3 regions of the Bacillus sp. URHA0034 genome follow, and region 3 is predicted to be linked to each of the others. Evidence: riboswitches for the same ligand, from Rfam matches in the RefSeq annotation. Region 3 holds a riboswitch; each other region holds the start of a gene.
What was found. A riboswitch is a leader RNA that binds a small molecule or an ion and turns the genes downstream of it on or off. The one in region 3 is predicted to bind thiamine pyrophosphate.
Positions count from the first base shown of each region.

Region 1: linked by a shared signal. The riboswitch ahead of thiC (phosphomethylpyrimidine synthase ThiC) and the one ahead of ACZ9EE_RS31905 (solute carrier family 23 protein) in region 3 are both predicted to bind thiamine pyrophosphate.
Region 2: linked by a shared signal. The riboswitch ahead of ACZ9EE_RS05675 (thiamine phosphate synthase) and the one ahead of ACZ9EE_RS31905 (solute carrier family 23 protein) in region 3 are both predicted to bind thiamine pyrophosphate.

Region 1 is NZ_JBWCDK010000002.1:273,990-276,257, reverse strand. It holds gene thiC (phosphomethylpyrimidine synthase ThiC) at 1-1,157, opposite strand, end outside; TPP riboswitch at 1,291-1,405, opposite strand; gene ACZ9EE_RS03610 (hypothetical protein) at 1,563-1,739, shown strand; partial or broken gene ACZ9EE_RS03605 (VOC family protein) at 1,779-2,165, opposite strand.
Region 2 is NZ_JBWCDK010000002.1:717,987-720,254, reverse strand. It holds gene thiO (glycine oxidase ThiO) at 1-639, opposite strand, end outside; gene ACZ9EE_RS05675 (thiamine phosphate synthase) at 636-1,265, opposite strand; TPP riboswitch at 1,368-1,476, opposite strand; gene ACZ9EE_RS05670 (hypothetical protein) at 1,815-2,024, shown strand; gene ACZ9EE_RS05665 (DNA-3-methyladenine glycosylase) at 2,039-2,268, shown strand, end outside.
Region 3 is NZ_JBWCDK010000002.1:6,142,329-6,144,596, reverse strand. It holds gene ACZ9EE_RS31915 (sugar phosphate isomerase/epimerase family protein) at 1-232, shown strand, start outside; gene ACZ9EE_RS31910 (peptidase dimerization domain-containing protein) at 297-641, shown strand; TPP riboswitch at 994-1,103, shown strand; gene ACZ9EE_RS31905 (solute carrier family 23 protein) at 1,226-2,268, shown strand, end outside.

The sequences.
Region 1 (2,268 bases), 5.9 Mb from region 3:
CAAGCAATCTTCGTTAATTCGCCTAGAGTTTCTAATTCCGCAAATTGTGCTTCATCATTTGCATCGGCAATAGAACCTGGACGTAAACCATCTCCTAATGAGAAGGCCACATCGTATGATTTCATAATTTCACAGATCTCTTCAAAGTGAGTATATAAAAAGTTTTCTTTATGATGGTGTAAGCACCATTGGGCCATAATCGATCCGCCACGTGAGACAATTCCGGTTAACCGTTTCGCTGTTAACGGAACATATCGTAATAAGACACCGGCATGGATGGTAAAGTAATCGACACCTTGTTCAGCCTGCTCAATTAAGGTATCACGGTAAACTTCCCAAGTTAGATCTTCGGCAATTCCATTTACTTTTTCTAAGGCTTGATAAATCGGAACCGTACCAACAGGAACGGCTGAGTTTCGAATAATCCACTCACGAGTCGTGTGGATGTTTTTCCCTGTAGAAAGATCCATAATCGTGTCAGCGCCCCAGCGAGTAGCCCACGTCATTTTTTCCACTTCCTCTTCAATCGATGAGGAAACCGCCGAATTCCCAATGTTGGCATTTATTTTTACATGAAAATGGCGTCCGATGATCATTGGTTCTGTCTCTGGATGGTTGATATTAGAAGGGATTATCGCCCGGCCTCTTGCCACTTCATCACGGACAAATTCAGGCTTCATATTTTCCCTGATTGCGATGTATTCCATTTCAGGTGTAATGATTCCTTTTTTTGCATAATGGAGCTGTGTCACATTTTTTCCTATTTTTGCTCGTAATGGCTTACGCTTTAATCTAGGAAAAACTTTATGATTAGCCCTTGGGTCGTTTAGATCTTGATACCCATTATCTTCTGGTTTGATTTCACGGGCTTCATATTCTTCAACATCAGATCGTTCATTTATCCATGTACTACGAAGGGCAGGCAGACCTTTTGTGATGTCTACGGAATAATTTGAATCTGTATAGGGGCCGCTTGTATCATACACCCGTACTGGGGAATTCGCTTCCTCTCCAAAGGTACTTGTTGTCGGACTTAGTTCAATTTCACGCATAGGAACTTTAATATCGGGTCTTGAACCTTCTACATAAACTTTTTTACTGCCTGAAAAGCTTGACATGATGGAAATGTTTTTTTCATTTAATGAGGTGGATACCATTGATAAATCTCTCCCTTTTTATTTAATAAAAGGACGAGTTCTAGAACATGAATGGGAAAAAAGAAGCACATAAAAAAGCCGGGTCCTTTAAAAGGATGGACCCGGCAAATGTATGTAGAAGTTAATCTTAATAAAAGATGCTTATCAACTTCCCCACGCTGGTATGATCCAGATCAGGTCCAAAGGGTCAAGAAACTTAAGCGTGTTTCTCTCTCAGCCCAAACTATTGGACTCCCCTAGTTATGTTTATTTAACTTTTTTCAGTATACAAGAAAAGTGGATAGAATCAAATCGAAATTTATAAAATTTAGTAATTTGAGTCTATTTTACTAGTAGTTAACAGTTCATGTATATTTTTCAAAATCAAATAGAAAATAAGAAGTGAATATAACTATGGAGGAATGGATGATGAACGAAAGTATTCCAAATCAGAACGATCCTGAAAATAAAATGAAGATATTTAAAAACATTCATCAGTCAGCACTAAACTACGTCCAGCCGGCGATTGAAAATACGGCGCCAACGTCACAAGATGCAACTCAAAACTTAGTAAACCAAATCATGAAAAATCAAGAACCGTAATAGAAAAGACCTCATTTAGAGGTCACTCTCTTTCAGGGGCTATAATTCAACCTTAATTCGATCTGGGTCCTCAAAATAAACTGCGTAATGTGATTTTCCTCCTGCAAATGGATGCTTATTTTCATAGAGAATGTGAATACCTCTTTCTTGTAACGCGCTGGTCATCTCATCCACCTGCTGACGTGAACTTGCGTGAAACGCCAAATGGTTTAGACCCACCCGACATCTATGATAGGGTATATCAAGAAACCGCTGCTCAGCTTGCACAAAGACTATGTATGTTTCACCGAGTTTCTAGCTCTGCCCACTTTCCCATTCTTGAAAAGGTTCGTAGCCTAACTTTTCTAAAAACCAACCCCAAAATTCAATTGTCCTGCTTAAATCGGAAACATAGATTTCAATATGATGAATAAGTCCGTGTGACAATGGATTCCCTCGTTTCTTTACTTCAATTACTGAATTGTTTTAATAGAATAACACAAACCATGATTGAAAACTGTTTAATTATTTAAAGGATATTTTAATAGAA
Region 2 (2,268 bases), 5.4 Mb from region 3:
TGAAGCCCATGCCCCGGTTGCAAGGACAACCTGGTTACAATCGATGTTTCCTAAAGTGGTTATAACCCCGTTTACTCGGTCATTTTCGTAGTTGAATGAAAGAACCTCTGTGTTTTCGAGAATGGTCGCCCCGAATTGTTCTGCGGCCTTTGCAAAAGCCTTCGATAATTTAGCTGGCTGGACATGGCCATCGTTAGGGATGAACATCCCGCCAGCAACGTTAGGGGAGAGGAAGGGTTCCAATTCTCGTATACTATGAGAATCAAGCCATTCTATTTCTGGATCCCAATGTCGTTGAAACGTAGCTTGTTGTTTGACTTCTGTGGCTTTTTCTTCTGTTTCGGCAATTTTAATCATGCCTTTACGAACAAACTCAATATCGATTCCGGTAATTTCAAATAACTCGTCTGAGAGGGAAGAAAACATTCCCTGGCTTTTTAAAGCTAATTGAAAAAAGGGACCATCATCTTCAATCTCCGCTTGTGCTGCCAGCATTCCGGCAGCGGCACTGGATGCTTCACAAGCCAAACGATTCTTCTCAATTAGAACCACCTTTTTCCCAAGCTTTGAAAGTTGATAGGCAATGGAACTTCCGTTTATTCCGCCGCCAATAATGGCAACATCAAATGAATTTTTCACCTTTTACCATCTCCATCTTTTAATGCATGTACATACGCTTTTACTGCGGTTAACGGATCGCTTGAATCTAAGACACCCGACATAACCGCAATACCTTTAGCACCAGCTTGAATGATTGGTTTTGTATTTTCAGGTGTGATCCCGCCAATAGCAATGACCGGAATAGCCAGTTTAGCTACTTTTGCTAATTCCTCGATACCTTTTGGTGTCTTACCTTGTTTAGAGTGGGAAGGGTACACGTGGCCGAACAGAACGTAATCAGCACCGTCCCTCAGAGCGTTTTCTCCATCCTGATAAGAGTGAATGGAACTACCTACCTTTAAGCTTGGAAACGCCTTTTTTACAATCGCTTGGTCCAAACTATGATAGGCTAATTGGACCCCTGCGACTCTTGCGGCAACAGCAACATCCACTCGGTCATTAATAATAATTTTTGAAAGGGGGATGTCTTTAGATAGCCATTCAACCGCTTGAAAAAGTTCCCGGGCTGTTTGTTGCTTTTCCCTTAAGTGGATCGACGTTACATAAGGGTGAATCTCAAGTAAAATCTCTCGTAACTGCTCGATTGGCATTTTAGCGTTCGAAATGATATGTAACTCTTTAACATTTGTTAAAATTCGCGTCACCTCTTTAGAAGATTCCGCTTATGAACAGGTGAAAAACAAAAAACCACTTTCCGATGTTTAGAAAGTGGTTTGATCATTTGAAAGAGAAAATTGCACATTCAAATATCCTGTTTTCCACTTCCCTACGCTGGTATAACCCAGATCAGGTTCATAGAGTCCCGAAGTAGTACTTCAATCTCAGCCCTTTAAAAAGGCACCTCTAGCGGATTTATTTTCCATATGAATTTGTAATAATTACCTGCATGTACAATACTATCACCATTGATTGAAATGTCAAATAATTTTATTTAGTAAGAACTGATCTTTTATTGTGACCATATAAGCTTTTTTTTCGAATTAGCGTATAATGAATATGTAGTGGCTCACCTTCACCCAATACCATGATAGCCACTGATACTGTACCCACGAACCAAGTAGGAATCAAGGATTGTTAAGGAATTGCTCAAATCATGATAAGATTCCGTTTATTTTACAGAAAATTAACAAGGAAATTTTTCATTTTTAACAAATTATATACGTATGTATTTATAAGGGGAAGGAGTGGAAAGAATGAAACATCAGAAAACTTTTTTTGTAATAGACGACCTGATTTTTGAAGTCGAGAAACCGGAAATAACCTTAAAGAAAATTAAAGTAACACAGGTGAAATTTGAAAATGAGGAGTATAAATTACTTAGAAAAAAGTTTGATGAAAATTTGTTTCATATTGAAAGAAAACCTGATGGTTGGTTTATAACAGAGAAAGATAAGCCTTTATAAGGAGTGAATAAGGCATGGAAGATACTTTACTGGATATCGATCCGTTACCTGCGGAGTTTTATGACCAGCCCACTCTCGAATTGGCAAGGGCATTACTTGGCTGCCTGCTTGTAAAAGAAACGAACGAAGGAATGACGGCAGGTTATATTGTCGAGACAGAGGCTTACATAGGGCCTGGAGACAGGGCTGCACACAGCCATCAAAACAGACGCACGAAAAGAACAGAAGTCATGTTCCAACGTTC
Region 3 (2,268 bases):
TAGCGATGCACACGACGGAGAACGCCTTCTGCCTGGTGAAGGTGTGATATACCTTACAGGATTCTTCCGAGCGTTGGACAACATTCATTATACAGGACCAGGTTCTATTGAAGTGTTGCACAAAGAGCCATTCTTGGAAGAGGATGACCAGATTCCCAAGAAAGCTTTTGAGGGAGTTCAGGGATTTTTACAAAAGATAAAATCTGAGAAAAAATTTTCTGTAAAAGAGTAATTTTTATTAAGACTTGTTCAAAATCAGAAAAGTTGATAATATTTTTAAAGACTGAAAAGGCTGGTTGGAGAAGACATTGTTCTTCTCCTATTTTTTATTGGCGGAAGTAACCATTACGGGTGAAGCGGGACATGCAGGAACGACAGGGATGAACGAGAGAAAGAGAGCGTTAACACCTGCCGAAGAATGTATTCTAGCGATTGAGAAAATTGCACAGGACAGTAGTGGAAATGTGGCGACAGTAGGGAAATTGGAAGTAAAACCTGGAAGCAGTAATGTCATTCCCGGGAAAGTGGATTTTACACTTGATGTTCGTGATATAGATAATGAGCGGCGTGAAACTACATTTGCTAAAATCTATGATTCTATCCAGGCCATTGCGGCAAACCAAGGTTTTGGTGTGAATTAGGAAGGTTCAATCCCTCTCATCTGTGAAGAGTTCACCAATCGTGACGAAAGCAGTAAAGGATTCTCTGCAAGAATTACCGTATCCTGCTTATGAATTACCAAGCGGCCCTGCCCATGATGCGATGGGATGGGAGAACTCACAGATATTGGAATGATTTTTGTAAGGAGCAAGAGTGGTATCAGTCATCATCCCGATGAGTGGAGTTCTTTTGAAGATGTTGCTCGTGGGTGCGAGGTACTATTCAGGAAAACGCTAAAACTACTATAAAAGGTAAAACGATAAATAAAGAGAAGACGTGAACCTTTACTTTCATATATTTACGAGTTATTATAAATTGAATATCATAAATATGCATTACTACTAGGGGTGCCCCATTTATGGGCTGAGAGAAAAACACCTGTTTTTTAACCCTTTGGACCTGATCTGGATGATACCAGCGTAGGAAAGTAGCTAAGTGGAAGTCTATTTTTTTCATAAGCTGCAAAAGCCAGGTCCATTACAGGATCTGGCTTTTTCCTATTAAAACAGCATCATTACAGGGAGCAATAAAACTTAAATAGATAAATAGAGAAGGAGATTACATCATGGAAGAGATCAACGAAGGTCAAAGTATGAGCTACAAAGAAATGCCTATTGGGTTGGAGGAGAAACTCCCTCCATTTAAAACCTTTTTATATGCTCTGCAGCATGTTGGTGTATCCAATGTGTGGCTTGATCCAATATTTGTCGCGGCGATGATTGGGTTACCTCTATCACAATCAGCCAATATCGTTAATGCCATATTTATTACAGCCGGTATTGTGACATTGACACAAGCTGCCAAATTAGTAAGATTGCCAATTATTCAAGGGCCATCTGCCGCATTTGATTCTATTATGATAGCTGCTGGCAAGGCGAACGGCTTGGCAGCTGCAAGCGGTGGTATTTTCCTTAGTTCCATTATCGTTTTTCTGCTATCTATTACCGGGATTATTGGACGTTTGAAAGGATTATTTACACCCGTTATTTCTGGCACCGTCATCTTTCTGGTTGGAATATCATTATCTGGGTTTACCTTATACGAATTTTTAGGAGGGTCCCCAGGTGATGAGTCGTTTGCCAGCCCATCGACTCTATTATTATCGATTTCAACTTCGATTATTGTTGTATTATTATCTCTTTTTGGCAAAGGCATTTGGAAATCCTATTCATTCTTAATTGCTCTCGTTATTGGTGATGTCCTTGCTATGATTCTAGGAAAAACAAATTTTTCGATGATAGACAGTAAACCGTGGTTCGGAATTCCGCACCTGCTTCCATACGGAAATTTAGCTTTTCATTGGGACACTTTTCTTACCTTTTTTGTGGCGTATATCGTAGCGATCATCGAAGCAATGGGTGTATATCAAGCATCGGGAGCGATGCTACATACGGAAATAGATTCAAAACGGATTCGCAATGGCTTTGCAGGCGAATCAGCCGGGTCATTCCTCTCTTCACTTATTGGCGGTTTCCCGACTACAGCTTATGCACAAAATGTCGGGCTGCTTAGGTTGACAGGAGTCGGATCTAGATATCCAGTTATGGTGGCTGGTGCGATTTTCTTGTTGTTCGGTTTTTTTCCTAAGGTTGGTGCTCTGCTTGCATT